Regions from separate parts of the Bacillus spongiae genome, predicted to be linked through region 2. Evidence: predicted binding sites of a transcription regulator. Region 2 holds the regulator's gene; each other region holds the start of a gene.
What was found. Region 2 encodes CtsR, which represses protease genes until heat stress. Its sites were predicted from a motif close to ATGGTCAATAAAGGTCAAACA; they were not measured.
Positions count from the first base shown of each region.

Region 1 (5,471 bases), on a different contig from region 2:
ATTAGCGGAGTATTTCTCGAATTATTTTGTCAAAGATTACCCGACTAAAGTATTTCATCGAGATGTTAAAAAGAGAAAGGAAAAGAATGCATGATAGTGCCTGACCAACGGAAAGTTGTCATCCTAGGAGGGGGGACGGGGCTCCCTGTATTACTAAGAGGGCTTAAAAAGTATCCAGTAGATATAACTGCCATCGTTACAGTGGCTGATGATGGGGGAAGTTCTGGTCGGCTTCGGGATGAACTTGATATCCCACCACCAGGAGATGTCCGTAATGTTTTAGCAGCGCTGTCTGAAGTTGAGCCTTTAATCGAACAGCTGTTTCAGCATCGATTTAACACATCCAATGAGTTGATGGGACACTCACTAGGAAATTTAATGATTGCGGCATTGACCTCTATTTCCGGTGACTTTGTACATGCAATTCAAGAGATGAGTCGAGTTTTAAATGTTAGAGGAAAGGTTCTTCCTGCAGCTAACCAAAGTGTGGTGCTTCACGCTGAAATGGAGGATGGTACTATTGTATCTGGAGAATCAAAGATTCCATATTCCGGGAAGAAAATTAAAAAGGTCTTTCTAACTCCAAACAGTCTAGACCCTCTTCCAGAAACAATTACAGCAATTAAAGAAGCTGATTTAATCATAATAGGTCCAGGGAGCTTGTATACAAGCCTATTACCTAATCTCCTCGTACCACAGATTGGCGAGGAAGTAAGCAAAGCAAGTGCAAAGAAGCTTTATATATGTAACATTATGACACAAGCTGGAGAAACGCTTGATTTTACAGCGAGTGATCATGTAAAAGCGATTTATGACCACATGAAGTCTAGCTTTCTTGATATAATATTAGTAAACAATGAAGAAGTCCCTCAGGCTGTTCAGGAAAAATATAAAGAAGAGTTAGCTAAGCCAGTTGTGTTTGATATTGAACAATTAGTAGAGCTCGGTCTTGACGTGTTAAGTGAAAGCATCCTTTCATTTGAAGGAGAACATACCATTCGTCATAATACAGACGAAGTGGCAAAAATAATTTATTCATTATTAGAAGACGAGAAGCATAATTAATAATAATTCTTTGTTAGAATGACGTTATGCAACCGTTTGTCCAGGGGGTGTAGGGTATGTCGTTTGCATCCGAAACGAAAAAAGAACTAACGAATTTAGAAGTGAAAGATTGCTGTGCAAAAGCGGAATTGTCCGCGCTCATTCGAATGAATGGCTCCCTATCCTTCTCCAATCGTACATTAATTGTAAATATTCAAACAGAGAATGCGGCGATTGCTAGAAGAATATATACGTTAATTAAGAAGATATATGATCTTCCAGTTGAGCTACTCGTTCGAAAAAAAATGAGGCTAAAAAAGAATAATGTATACATCGTTCGGTTAAACGAAGGAGCAAAACAAATTTTAGAAGATTTAATGATTTTGAAAGAAGGATTTTCCTTTGTTTATAATATCTCGAATGAACTTGTTAAGAAGAAATGTTGTAAACGTAGCTACTTAAGAGGGGCATTTCTTGCTGGGGGTTCTGTTAATAATCCGGAAACTTCTTCATATCATTTAGAGATTTTTTCTCTTTATGAAGAACATAACCAAGCACTTTCAAGCTTAATGAATGATTTCGGTCTGAATAGTAAAACATTAGAGCGGAAGAAAGGGTTCATTACCTATTTAAAAGAGGCAGAAAAGATTACCGAATTATTAAATATCATTGGGGCACATAATGCACTTATGCGATTTGAAGACGTTAGAATTGTACGTGATATGAGAAATTCCGTTAACCGCCTTGTTAATTGTGAAACAGCCAACTTAAATAAAACAATTGGAGCTGCATTGCGGCAAGTTGAAAATATACGCTATATTGAAGAAACAGTTGGTCTTAACGTTTTACAAGATAAGCTTAGGGAAATCGCCGAACTTCGTGTAGCGTACCAAGACGTAACATTAAAAGAGCTAGGTGAAATGGTATCAGGTGGAGCGGTAAGTAAATCAGGTGTGAATCATCGTTTACGTAAAATTGATCAAATTGCTGAAAAATTGCGTGCTGGTGAATCAGTGTCACTAAAAAATGAAATGAAAAAGGGGAGAAGGGTACATGGTTGAAAAAAAAGTAGAAGTAAAGCTTAAAACAGGTTTACAAGCAAGACCTGCTGCACTATTTGTTCAGGAAGCAAATCGTTTTTCTTCAGAAGTCTTTCTTGAGAAAAATGGGAAGAAAGTGAATGCGAAAAGTATTATGGGCTTGATGAGCTTAGCGGTTAACTCAGGTGCTATTGTAACCCTTATTGCTGAAGGTAATGATGAAAATGAAGTAATTGAAGCATTGGTTGAATTTGTATCAAATGAAGGTTAATATCTTAGAGAAAAACTCACATACCTGCTAAGTATGTGAGTTTTTCTTAGTAATCAACCTAAAAAAAGAGTACCCACTTAGTGAAAGTGAATACTCCGTTTAATGGATCCATTTATTTCTGTTCTTCGTGTCTAGTCATGATTTTGTCAATTAAACCATATTCTAGTGCGCGCTCAGCTGTCATGAAATTATCACGGTCTGTATCTCGGCTAATTACCTCAATATCTTGACCAGTACGTTCTGCTAAAATAGAATTTAGTTTTTCACGTAGGAAAAGAATGCGTTTTGCAGCAATTTCAATTTCAGTCGCTTGACCTTGAGCACCACCTAATGGTTGGTGAATCATGACTTCACTGTTTGGAAGTGCGTAGCGATGTCCTTTTTCACCCGCAGCAAGTAAAAATGCGCCCATAGAAGCAGCCATCCCAATGCAGATGGTTTGTACTTTTGGCTTAATAAATTGCATAGTGTCATAAATCGCCATACCTGCTGTAATGCTTCCACCAGGAGAGTTGATGTAAATGGAAATGTCTTTTTCTGGATTTTCAGCTTCAAGGAACAATAGCTGAGAGACGATGGAGTTGGCAACATTGTCATCAATGGCACTACCCAACATAATAATACGGTCTTTTAATAAGCGTGAATAAATATCATAAGCACGCTCACCACGGTTTGTTTGTTCAATAACTGTAGGAATTAAGTTCATTCTTACTTCCTCCTTTTAATGTATTACAGGATTTCCTGTATAATTTTGTTTATGTAATGTAATCATACACCGATGGTCAATAAAGGTCAAACGTAATGTACTGAGTTATGTAAATCTATCCAAACGAGATACACGTTACCTTTTCCATCTTACCCACTTCACCTTCTTTTAAAACAAATAAAAGCTATTGCGTAATTACGATCTGTCATTTATAATATATTGTCGTACCATATTATTATATGCCCTCGTAGTGTAATGGATAACACGTAAGATTCCGGTTCTTGAAATAGGGGTTCGATTCCCTTCGAGGGCGTACTCAAAAAACGTTATATTAAAAGCTCATACGCTATTGTTGCGTATGAGCTTTTTTGTTTTTTTAGGTGAACAACTTGAAGAAATTTAACGAATGATAAAATTAACGAATGATACTATGAATCGTTATATCGATATGAATGACAGCAGACTACTGAAGGTGGCGAATGTACTGGACGGGAAGGTTTTGTTTCAACCGCAGTCGTTAACGGAGTTTTATTTGTTCGTGGAATGAAGAATAGCCGAAAAATGTCGCCAATAGTAGCGGAATAAAGGTGCGAATAGGGCGAATGAACTTTGTTGTTTTCGTAGGTATAAATTTTTAAAGAATAACACGAAATGTACCACGTAACTAAGTACCTGTTTTACGAAATAAACGGTATAGGTGACAGTAGTATGAAGCGAAGAAATGAAATTAAGAATGTTAAGGCAAAACGAACTCTACAAGAATTAATTCCGGAAGAACCTAACAACACTTCCAACTTTGATGAAGTGGTAGAAGGATTTTTTAGGCATTGCCGTATACGTGGTTTATCGACTTACACTGTTAAGTATTACGATAAGGATTAAAAACAAATTAAAAAGATTTTCCTGGAGTTAGATATATCTCTTAAAGATATGAGGCATATTAAAACGCCACATATTGAGCAATTAATTGAACACCAGCAAAGGAACGGCTGAGCCCGACGTGTATTGCTTGTTTCGACGCACTCCGTTCCTTATCGAAGTACAAAAAGCATCTACTCGGAAAAGCAGATGCGGGAAAAGATGGATCGTTATATCGATTTATATAGCCGTGGTGTTCTTGGCGTATCGGTGCCACACGTGCTGATAATCGCTGAGAAACGGTATGGATTAGACGGTGAATATCCGTTTCGATTGTTTTAAGCGCAGTCGAGTAGTGGTGGAATTAAAGTGAGAATAGGGTGAGGGGCGCGTCGAGTTGACACACCTACTGTTCGTTTAGGTACACAGTCCAGGCGGAGAGCTATTTCCGCATTTGTTGCCGTCGAATGTATTAGCAGTATCAGCAGGTGGAATGGCTTCGATGTCAAATTCGAAGTTATTTTTCGCTTCGTTGAAACGAATGGTGTTGTCAGCTGCGCTATCTTCAATTAAAATACCTGCGTCAGTGACATCAGTACCGTTGTTTCGAGCGATGTTAGAGTCGATGGCGTTTACAAAAGCCCCATCTTCAATTTCAATTCCACTTCCACTGTTATTGCAAGTTAAATTCTTAATAATGTTATTATTACCATCACCAGCCCCAACTAGAATTCCTCGTGCATTATTTTTATTTGATATGTTTCCGATAATTGTATTAAATGAATCATTAATTAATAAACCATCATCTATGTTTTCCTTAGCTGTACTTAATAGAAGCTTATTATTCACATTAGAAAATGAATAACCAGTACCGTCATTTACATTACTTTCACATTTTAATATACAATTGTTTTGCCCAGGAGAGATATTAAATCCATCATCTCTATTCATCAAGATAGAACACTCAATAATTAAATTGTTGTCTCCAATTAACTGTATACCACTACCTATATTAAGTTTTGACTCAATATTCTTTAAAACATTGAAATTAGTATTGATTCGAACTCCCTCATCTGGAAACCCTTGGATAGTGAAATCTTGTAATGTAATTCTGTCAGAAATTACAACCACACCGTCATCACTTCCCTGCGCTGGAGCACCTTCAATAATCGTCCGACCAATGCCACAACCGAAAATTTTTAAATTGTCGACATCTACTTCAAACCCGTCAAACTTCCCAGCTAAAATCTTTATACTATCCCCCGAACTTGAAGCATCAATTGCAGCCTGCACCGTTAGAAAATCCGTTGGTACAAGTCGTAATACCATATCGTATACCTCCCTTCACAATTAGCGTTACTAGAGTATATGAAAAGAGCGCTAAAACGGCTTGTACTATGCGGATAAATGTACGTTTAACTATTGATGTTGATTCGTTTCTTGTAGGCTAGTATGGCAGCAATTATTGGATCGGAGAGTTTATAGGTGACAGGTGAAGTGACAAATTAGTGGATTTGCGGTGAAGTAGTTGAAAAAGACGATTCCATCAGTC
Region 1 covers NZ_JBBAXC010000008.1:125,893-131,363, forward strand. The annotation lists gene rapZ (RNase adapter RapZ) at 1-94, shown strand, start outside; gene WAK64_RS11430 (gluconeogenesis factor YvcK family protein) at 91-1,065, shown strand; gene whiA (DNA-binding protein WhiA) at 1,122-2,105, shown strand; gene WAK64_RS11440 (HPr family phosphocarrier protein) at 2,098-2,355, shown strand; gene clpP (ATP-dependent Clp endopeptidase proteolytic subunit ClpP) at 2,468-3,061, opposite strand; tRNA gene WAK64_RS11450 (tRNA-Arg) at 3,303-3,374, shown strand; gene WAK64_RS11455 (hypothetical protein) at 3,770-3,943, shown strand; gene WAK64_RS11460 (right-handed parallel beta-helix repeat-containing protein) at 4,337-5,248, opposite strand.
Region 1: clpP (ATP-dependent Clp endopeptidase proteolytic subunit ClpP) is a predicted target of CtsR. The motif match lies at 3,134-3,154, and genes of this name have one in related genera.

Region 2 (5,471 bases):
CTACGTATTTATTTTGTTTTAAAGTTGAAGCACCTATATTAGAGGTCATAATTAATACCGTGTTTCTAAAGTCAACTGTTCTCCCTTTTGAATCGGTTAATCGACCATCCTCTAGGACTTGTAATAGAACGTTAAATACATCAGGGTGAGCCTTCTCAACCTCATCTAGTAACACGACAGAATACGGCTTGCGACGAACTTTTTCCGTTAACTGTCCCCCTTCATCATATCCTACATACCCAGGTGGTGATCCAACTAGACGTGAAGTCGAATGTTTCTCCATATATTCTGACATGTCGATACGAATCATTGCTTCTTCATCACCAAACATCGCTTCCGCTAACGCACGAGCCAATTCAGTCTTCCCTACACCCGTTGGGCCTAGGAATATAAAAGAACCAATTGGACGTTTAGGATCCTTTAAACCCGCTCGAGCCCGTCGTACAGCTTTTGATACAGCTACCACTGCTTCATTTTGGCCAATTACACGAGAATGGAGAAGCTCTTCTAAATTAAGAAGCTTTTCAGTCTCTGTCTGAGCTAACTTTGAAACAGGTACTCCTGTCCAATTCGATACAACCGTCGCAATATCCTCTACTGTGACTTCAGTATTTTCTTGTCCCTGCTTTTGTTTCCAATTTTTCTTTGTTTCTTCTAGTTCTTCACGAAGACGTTGCTCGGTATCACGTAAACTTGCTGCTTTTTCAAATTCTTGACTTTGAACGGATGCATCTTTTTCTTTCCTGATTTCCTCCAACTTCGATTCAAGCTCTTTTAAGTTTGGAGGTGTTGTATAAGAACGTAAACGGACTTTAGAACCTGCTTCATCAATCAAGTCGATTGCTTTATCAGGAAGGAAACGATCTGAAATGTAACGATCCGAAAACTTAACCGCGGCTTCAATAGCAGCATCCGTTATGGATACTCGGTGATGTGCTTCATAGCGATCCCGAAGTCCTTTTAATATTTGAACAGACTCTTCTGTTGTTGGTTCATCTACTTGAATCGGTTGGAAACGTCTTTCTAATGCCGCATCCTTTTCAATATATTTTCGATATTCATCTAAAGTAGTAGCACCAATGCATTGCAATTCACCTCGAGCAAGCGAAGGCTTTAAAATGTTAGAAGCATCGATAGCTCCTTCCGCTCCTCCAGCACCAATCAAGGTGTGCAGTTCATCGATAAACAATATAATGTTTCCAGCTTGTCGAATTTCATCCATCACTTTCTTTAAGCGATCCTCAAATTCCCCACGATATTTAGTTCCAGCAACCACTGTTCCCATATCAAGAGTCATCACACGTTTCTCTCTTAGGATTTCCGGTACTTCATTATTGATGATTTGTTGTGCTAACCCTTCTGCAATTGCCGTTTTCCCTACCCCAGGCTCTCCAATTAAAACGGGGTTATTTTTTGTTCGTCGACTCAATACTTCAATTACTCGCTGAATTTCTTTACTTCTCCCTATCACCGGGTCAAGACTTCCTTCACGGGCAACAGCCGTTAAGTCCCTTGCTAAACTATCGAGCGTTGGTGTATTTGCATTTCCCCCTCCTGTTTGGTGACCGTTAGACTCATTACTGCCGAGAAGTTGTAGTACTTGTTGTCTCGCTTTATTTAAACTTACCCCAAGATTATTCAATACTCTCGCTGCTACTCCTTCACCTTCACGGATTAACCCTAATAAAATATGTTCCGTTCCAACGTAGGAATGGCCTAGCTTTCTCGCTTCGTCCATCGATAATTCAATCACTTTTTTTGCACGAGGAGTATAATGTATGTTTTGATTTTTTTCTTTGCCTTTACCGATTAAATTTTCTACTTCTTTTTGTATCTTTTCTGAACTTAATCCTAAGCCATTTAATGCTTTGGCAGCAATTCCTTCTCCCTCTCTAACAAGCCCTAACAAAATGTGCTCGGTTCCAATATTACTATGAGATAATCGAATTGCCTCTTCCTGTGCTAAAGCAAGTACTTTCTGCGCTCTTTCTGTAAATCTTCCAAACATCATTTAGACCATCCTCCAATCAATTATCTTTTTCTAACTGTAAACGTTCCCGAATCAATGTCGCCCGTCTTATATCCCTTTCTTCCGTACTTAAAGGGCCTCCTGCATATTGCTGTAAAAAACCTGGTTGAGTTAAAATCATTAACTCATTCAAAATATTTCTGGATATATTTGAAATATAGCCTAAATCAATCCCTAGTCTAACATCGGATAAACATTGAGCAGCTTCTTTAGTATGAATAATTCGGCTATTCGTTAACACACCATACGAACGATATACTCTGTCTTCTAATTGTATGTCTGAAGTCTTAACTAATGCTTCACGGGCAGATTGCTCTTGAGAAATGATTTGTTTCACTACTCCTAGAAGATCTTCAATAATCTCTTCTTCTGATTTACCTAGCGTCATTTGGTTAGATATTTGAAAAATATTCCCTAACGCCTCGCTCCCCTCGCCGTAAATCCCTCTCACCACTAATCCTAGTTGGTTAATAGCTGGAACCAATCGATTCATCTGTTGTGTAAGGTAGAGACCTGGTAAATGCATCATTACGGACGCTCTTAAGCCAGTTCCAACATTCGTCGGACAACTTGTTAAGTATCCCTTCTCTTCATCATATGCAAAATCCAACCTTGCTTCCATCCAATCATCTATCTCATTGGCTTTATGTAGAGCTTCCTTCAACTGAAGTCCGGGGAATAGACACTGAATTCGAAGATGATCTTCCTCATTAATCATGATACTAACATCTTCTTGTTCAGTTAATATTACTGCACCAAAACGAGAATGTTCAGCAAGCTGGGGACTAATTAAGTGTTTTTCAACTAACACCTTTTTTTGTAATGGCTGAAGTTCGTTAATTTTAAATAATTCCACTTCATGATGACTGTTACTATTCATCTCTTCCACCATGTCCACAATTGCCTTTGCATCTTGAGAACTATAAAGTGTAGGAAAGCGATAGGAGGTGACATTACGAGCAAGTCGGATACGCGTGCTTAAAACAATATCCGAAGAAGGTCCTTCTGAACTCATCCAAGAGCTTACAGCTTTACTCATAAATTGCTCTAATGACATTAGGCATCCCCCCTCTTTTGAATTTGCGTTTTTTCAAGGGAACGAATTTCATCGCGGAGCTCTGCTGCTTTTTCAAATTCCTCATTAGCAATATGCTCTTGAAGCGTTTGACGTAATTGATTCACTTTTTTCTTTAAGTGAATTGCACCACCCTGGCGTTTTGGAACCTTTCCGTTATGAGTCAGATTTCCACTATGCAGCCTCTTTAAAATTGGCACTAACTTTTCACTAAATGTTTGATAGCAATGGTGACAGCCAAATTTACCTACTTTTACAAATTGTTCATACGTCATATGACAGTTTTCACATTGAACTGTACGGGGATCCACTGATTGGTTATGTTTTGGGAAAGTGGTCATATTCAGTAAACCGGAAACTAAATTATTGACAGAGAACATATCTCCTTCATTAAAAAACAAAGATTCCTGTTTCTCTTGAGCACACTTTTGACATAAGTGAATTTCATTTTTTTCCCCGTTAATCACTTTTGTAAAATGAAGCGTTGCAGGCTTTTCTCCACACTCCTGACAAATCATGTGCTTCCCTCTCTTTCTTAATTATTTGTATTTTAACGTCATTAACATACTTTTTAACATCCGTGCTCTTAGTTCATCACGAACAGGAAGATCTATATATATAACGGAACGATCCATCACACTAAGCATTATTTTAGCTTCTCGCTCTGAAATAGCTCCTTCTTCAATTAAGCGAACAATTACATTTTCTGAGCTTGCTTGAGAAACCGTATTTCCAAGCATTGAAAGAATTTGGTCAATAAGGTGTGCTTTATCATGTGTTTGCACCTTTGCAATTCGAATAAAACCACCACCACCTCGTTTACTTTCGACTAAATAGCCCCTCTCTATTGTAAATCGAGTATTTATCACATAATTGATTTGAGAAGGAACACATTGAAATTTATGCGCTATCTCACTTCGTTTTATCTCTACGATATCCGACTCACTCTTTTGAAGAACCTGCTTTAAATAGTGTTCAATTATATCTGATATATTTCTCAACAAACCTCCTCCTTTTCTGACTTTGACTATATTTGACTTTAATTATACTACACATTCCTTTTCCGTGACAAATAGTTCACTTCACAACAATTGAGGATATGTATAATTCGTTGATGTCACCATTATCTTTAACGCCTATGACTGTTTTTAAACCTTTCTTTATTGTGAAGCAGAGAGTAGCTCGAAGCTTTATTTTCCCTATCTTTCTTGGGCTCAATTTAAATTCATAACAAACATCCGTTCTACAACGAATGAACAATGATTTCTTTCGATATTCAATTCCGTTAAACTATAGTATTTATTTGGACCTAAACAAAAAAGCGCGTTTTTATTACTGCGCTCTTTCTAAGTTATATTATTATAGTTCTGGTTAGCCTGATTATCATTATACGTTTCAGATAGCATAATATTTGAATTTAAAAAATCTAAATTTTCCATGAGAGCCTCTAATCCGTATTTCTCAAGCTTACATATGGATGTATAAATAAAGAGGAGCTTTGGCAACCTTTATTATTTTTCTATTTTTTCTATTCATTTGATGAATTAATTGGGATTAGGTCAATATAAAGAAACCGGTCCTTTTGAGTAAAATAGTCAGGTGTTACTTTCTGTTCACCTAATTTATATTTTATTGGGAATTTAAAGTTAGGGCCGTCAAATACAAAAGAGTGGAATTCTCCATTCTCTCCACAAATATCATGCTTTTCTTTAGGGTAATCCTCTATAAACTCCCAGTCATATACTCTGCCTGAGAAGCTCCTATCTAATTTATCCAAATCGATACACGTCAGTACAGTTTTAAACTTACGATTAATAAATTCATGACTCAATTCCTCTACTGGTTTACCCCAAAGAGGGAAGAGTGTGGAAATTCCCGTTTTTAACAGCATATTTTCTCTATACTCCCGAACATCCTGTAGGTGAATATCCCCAAATGCAATATGAGTTACCTTGTCATCCTTCATTTTAGTAACAGCATTTCCCATTAATTCTTGATACTTTTCATCAGAGCAGTCCTGTGGTAGCCAGACTTCTCGTAATGGAATTCCTAAAGACTCAGACTGCAGCTTTAGTAATTCATAACGGACTCCATGAATAGATACGCGATTTACTCCTTCTGTAAGCGTCACTAGCAATGAATCAATCTCGTATTTAGGATTATTTTGTATTTTATATAATGCAAGAGTGGAATCCTTTCCACCGCTAAATCCAACTACAACCTTCATCTGGACCTCCAAAAATTTTATTAATATTATTTGCAAATATACTTGAACCAAGCAAACTTAAACGTGTTTAGGAAACAAAAAAAAACGACCCTCTAAATTCATTCATACGTATAATTCTTATGATCCTTTCATAGGGTATA
Region 2 covers NZ_JBBAXC010000021.1:1,576-7,046, reverse strand. The annotation lists gene clpC (ATP-dependent protease ATP-binding subunit ClpC) at 1-2,011, opposite strand, end outside; gene WAK64_RS19120 (protein-arginine kinase McsB) at 2,028-3,086, opposite strand; gene WAK64_RS19115 (protein-arginine kinase activator protein McsA) at 3,086-3,622, opposite strand; gene WAK64_RS19110 (CtsR family transcriptional regulator) at 3,644-4,105, opposite strand; gene WAK64_RS19105 (Dph6-related ATP pyrophosphatase) at 4,633-5,331, opposite strand.

Region 3 (5,471 bases), on a different contig from region 2:
CAAAAATAAAAGAAAGAAATTTATTGTTATACATATAACCTAAGCTTGGAAAAAGCATTGACCAGATTATGGACTGAATAGGGTTTCGTTTAAGGTTTACATTATGATCGATTATGTCCATATTCTGTTGATGAATAGATGATTTTTTCTCTTGAAATACAGCCCGTGTTAAATGATTGATTTCTTGTGTACACCGATACGAGTCCCAAATGATATATATGTAGATCGGGGAATACAATACTAAATACTGGACATTTAAAACGTGGACAGCTTGTTCAAACTCACCTACCATTGAATAATAAATACCTTCATTTAAATGAGCAAGAGAATTGACAATAACTTCCCACACAATCAGAAAATAACCTAAGTATAGCTTGCCAATCAATAGGTGACCGAATCCAGGAAACGCAGCTGACCACCATGCCACAATATATGGATTTTGAATCCGTAGAGAACTTATAGAATATTGACTAGTAATGTTAAGATAAACGGAGTTATGATTCACACACTCTCTCCTCTATAGACATTTTTCTTAGTTTGTTTGATTCTGTCATAATCTATTCTATAATTGTCTCGCTTCTTACCATACATTGGCATCAAGTTTTATTAAACGATTAATTGTATAAAAAAAGACAGCCATTGGCTGCCTTAGTCCATTTTTTTATTCTTTAATTCTTTAAAAGATTCTACTTTTCCATGAGAGGGTTGGTCTTCTTTTCTTACTTTCCATTCTCTCTCTCTTTCACGCTTAGATTTTGACATAATAGGATACCTCCTTTCCTTTGTTAGCCTAAGCAAATAGATAAAAATTAACCACAGCTTATGGTGTTTAAATTTATATCTATAAAAATGAAACATTCTTTTTTTTCAAAATAATACCACAGACATACCATTTCTCGTTTCATTTTGATACAATAGTGCCTGATATAAGAAAGGGGATTTTTTTATGAAACGCTTTAATAAGGAACTACCTCTCCTTGTTAGCTTACTATTTGCACACATACTTTTATATTTTACGTTTATTGATAAAGATATCTTTTGGTATATGTATACAGCCGCTATTTTATTTTTAGTAACGTTTACGCTTTTTTATCATATTCCTAAAAGTCAAAGCGATAAAAAGAAGGATTACCTCTACGGAATCCTTTCAGGTTTACTACTATACGGAATATTTAAAATTGGATTTTCTCTCTTAGTTCTATTCTCTTCCTCAGTAGAAAAGGACGTAAATAAATTATATGGAAATTATTCACCTGAATTCTTTTGGCATTATTTAGTGTTATTATTTATTTTAATTCCAGGTGAAGAAGTATTTTGGCGTGGTTTTTTTCAAAGAAGGCTTGCAAGTAAAATGAACAGTTTTATGGCTATCTTTATTTCCAGCATTGCTTACGCTTCCATTTTTTACTATAGCTCTCAACCTATATGGATGCTCGCTGCCTTTGTAGCAGGACTATTCTGGGGACTTCTTTACAAGTGGAAAGAAAGCTTGCGACTTGTCATTGTTTCTCATATAGTCTTTATTTTATTCTTTATTATCTTGCTTCCTCTATAAGAGCTGAAGCCTTCATTGTAAAACTTTAAGCAGCTATTTCCGATCATCGTTGCTTAAAGTTTTACTTCAACAGAAGTGTACTACCCTCGAGGTTTGGCTTTCATTTATCCACTTTCCTTTTTCATCCATAACAATACGATAAAAATCAAACTAACATTTCCGAATAATGGGTATAAATAGGAAAGCAGTTCACTATAATCAACTCGACTAATTATATACATCGTGGCAAATAAAATGAGTAAGACTACAGAACGGTTTATCTTAACATGAGTCATCGCCTGTTGTTCTAAACCAAAGACACCACCTATTACTGACGTGAAGATTTCTCCATAAATAATCACTACGTAGAGCCAATAAAATCCCCCTCCAATCAATTGCATAACTGCTGCCATCGGAATTTCATACGTTTCTAAATTTGGAAGCATTATCAGTGTAAAATGTATAGATAAAAGAATTAACGTTAAGAATGCACCTCCAATTAGTCCACCTAAACGAATAGTGGTACGATCCTTTATTTGAGCAGCTATAGGAACAAGGACAGCCTGTGCCATTGCTAAATTAAATGCTGTGTAGGAGAAAGGTGCCACCACCACTTTCCACCCATCTTCTGCATGAGGAATCCACATAAATTCACCTATAAACCCGTCTGTAGTGACAGATTTTATCATGATTAAAAAATTAAAGATAATCATGATTGGTACAACAAATGAGTTCACCATAAAAAGACCCTTTGTTCCAACAAGGATCACGATATATCCTAATAAAATAGTTAATCCAATTCCTAATGTTTTCGGCAAGTAAAGTTGTTCCTCAAACACCGCACCTGCACCTGAAAGCATTACAGAGGTTACTCCCAAAAGCATAAGTAAAACGAGGCCGTTCATCACCTTACCGAAAAAAGGTCCAAATAAGTAAGTTTGAAAATCTTCAAATGATTTTGCATTTATTTCTTGTGCTTTTATCATCATTTTAGATCCCATAATGATAAATAAATACCCGCTCATTAAAATACTAATAAAGCCAATAAAACCAAAACGTGTAAAGAACTCAACAATCTCTTTGCCAGTGGCAAAACCAGCGCCTACCACAGTTCCTACATAAACAGCTGCCAATTGAAAAGCTTGATTCCAATTTTTCACTGACCTACCACTTCTCCCTTCTTACTTATTACAACTTATGTCCAAGCATGGGGAAACAGAAGTGTTTTTAACTACAAATTATAGCTTGTCATGATTTTTATGACTTCCATCATTAAATCCCTAAACAATGAAATTCGTTTATTTTAAAGGAAGCTACATTTCATATCCTAATTATGGATGTACCATTTTGTCTCTTCTTTAACTCAAGCGACTAATTCTCAAGGCAAACTACTTGAAAGTCAAGAAAGGTCAAATTATAATAAAAGAAATTAGTCAAAGAAAGTCAAAGTCAAACTGAGAACTTTATTTTTAAAGGAGGAGACAAATTATGAAATGTCAACAATGTAATCAAAATCAAGCGAGTATTAAACTTTCTTTTAATTTGAACGGCAATACATCAGAGGCAATACTATGTCACTCATGCTATGAACAACAAAAAAGCAATTTAGGAGCTACTTTTAATGGCCAAACACCCCCATCTATGAATAGTTTCTCAATGAATGATTGGTTAAATGAAATGAACCAACAAAATACATCGAGAGCTACTAAAAAACAAACAGAAAACAGTTTTCTGGACCAATTTGGTCGTAATTTAACTAGCATTGCAAAAACTGGATTAATTGATCCTGTAATCGGAAGAGATAAAGAAATTCAACAAGTAATCGAAATATTAAATCGACGCAATAAGAATAACCCTGTCTTAATTGGTGAACCTGGTGTTGGGAAAACAGCCATTGCAGAAGGGCTTGCTTCTAAAATTGCCACAGGTGACGTACCTATAAAACTAAAAAACAAGCAAGTCTATTTGTTAGATGTTGCTTCATTAGTTGCTAACACAGGCATTAGAGGACAATTTGAGGAGCGGATGAAAAAACTGATTTCTGAACTTCAGCAAAAGAAAAATATTATCCTCTTTATAGATGAATTACATTTAGTGGTTGGAGCTGGCTCTGCGGAAGGTAGCATGGATGCAGGTAATATTTTAAAACCTGCCCTTGCACGTGGTGAATTACAGCTTGTAGGGGCTACAACATTAAAAGAGTATAGACAAATTGAAAAAGATGCAGCCTTAGAAAGAAGATTTCAACCTGTAATGGTGAAGGAACCTTCTCTTGAAGAAGCCTTCATTATTCTGAAAGGGCTAAAAGAAAAATACGAAGAATTTCACAGTGTAAACTATACAGATGAAGCTCTCAAAGCATGTGTTGAGCTTTCCCACCGCTATATTCAGGATCGCTATCTGCCAGATAAAGCAATAGATTTATTGGACCAAGTGGGATCAAAATTAAATCTTTCCTTGAGTGAAAGTGACCATTCTCAATTACGTGAACGATTAAATGTAATTCATAAAGAAAAAGAGGATGCATTAAAACAGGAAAAATATGAACGGGCAGCCAAATTACGTGATGAAGAATTACAGTTAGAGAAGAGACTTTCATCAAATGACAGGAATGACAATACTAAAGTCACAGTAGACATTCAGCACATTCAATCTATTATTGAGGAGAAAACAGGTATTCCCGTTACTAAACTACATCAAGATGAAAAGTTACGTGTAAAGCTCCTAGAAGGAAATTTACAGAAAAAGGTGATTGGTCAATCTGAGGCCGTTTCTAAAGTATCTAAAGCTATTCGTCGAAGTCGTACAGGATTTAAGAGACATAATCGTCCAATTGGATCGTTTCTCTTTGTCGGTCCAACAGGTGTCGGTAAAACAGAGTTAACCAAATCATTAGCGGAGGAATTATTTGGCACAAAAGAGAGCATGATTCGTTTAGACATGAGTGAGTATATGGAAAGACATTCTATTTCTAAAATTATTGGCTCTCCTCCTGGTTATGTAGGACATGAGGAAGCTGGTCAACTAACAGAAAAAGTTCGTCGAAACCCATATAGTATTATTCTCTTAGATGAAATTGAAAAAGCTCACCCAGATGTTCAACATCTTTTCTTACAAATATTAGAAGATGGACGATTAACAGATAGTCAAGGAAAAACCGTTAGCTTTAAGGAAACCGTCATTATTATGACAAGTAATGCCGGCCAAAGCGAAAAAAGAATAACGGTAGGTTTCGGTAAAGAGGATTATCAGGAATCCAACATAATCGATTCTATAAAAATGTATTTTAAACCTGAATTTCTAAACCGCTTAGACTCTGTGATTGAATTTAAATCTCTTGGTAATGAAGATCTACTACAAATTGTTGACCTGATGCTATCAGATGTTTACTTATCTTTAGATGAACAAAAAATTAAGCTTGAATTAAGTCATGAGGTGAAACAACAACTAGTGACTGACGGCTTTGACCCAGCTTTTGGCGCTCGCCCCTTAAGAAGAGTCATTCAGCAAGAGCTTGAAGATCAAATTGTCGATATTATTTTAGAAGAACCGAATGTTAAGACATTATCAGCATCCGTCGAAAATAATAAAATTGTCATTCAGACTCAATAATCTACTCAATTTACCTTAATGCAAGCAGCGATTTATACTCATTAATAAATGAATATTGATTTGTTAATGAACAATAAGAAAAGCGCTAGGAGATTACCATCTCCTAGCGCTTTTCTATTTATCCTATTAGAATTGTCACTTTAAAGTGTATCATCATTCACTGTTCTTAACCAATCCTCAATTGGTTTAATTACGGTTGTCATATTTCCTTCATCAAATGGTGATAATAAGCTAGTTTTTTCTAAAAGATCTGTGAAGGAATATCTTCCTCCTAGCTTGCAAAGATATAAATATTTTTCCCACGCATCTTGTTGGTTCTCTTGAG
Region 3 covers NZ_JBBAXC010000002.1:60,774-66,244, reverse strand. The annotation lists gene WAK64_RS02450 (hypothetical protein) at 1-505, opposite strand, end outside; gene WAK64_RS02445 (DUF6254 family protein) at 649-762, opposite strand; gene WAK64_RS02440 (CPBP family intramembrane glutamic endopeptidase) at 947-1,555, shown strand; gene WAK64_RS02435 (YkvI family membrane protein) at 1,660-2,694, opposite strand; gene WAK64_RS02430 (ATP-dependent Clp protease ATP-binding subunit) at 3,023-5,146, shown strand; gene WAK64_RS02425 (M3 family oligoendopeptidase) at 5,287-5,471, opposite strand, start outside.
Region 3: WAK64_RS02430 (ATP-dependent Clp protease ATP-binding subunit) is a predicted target of CtsR. The motif match lies at 2,930-2,950, and genes of this name have one in related genera.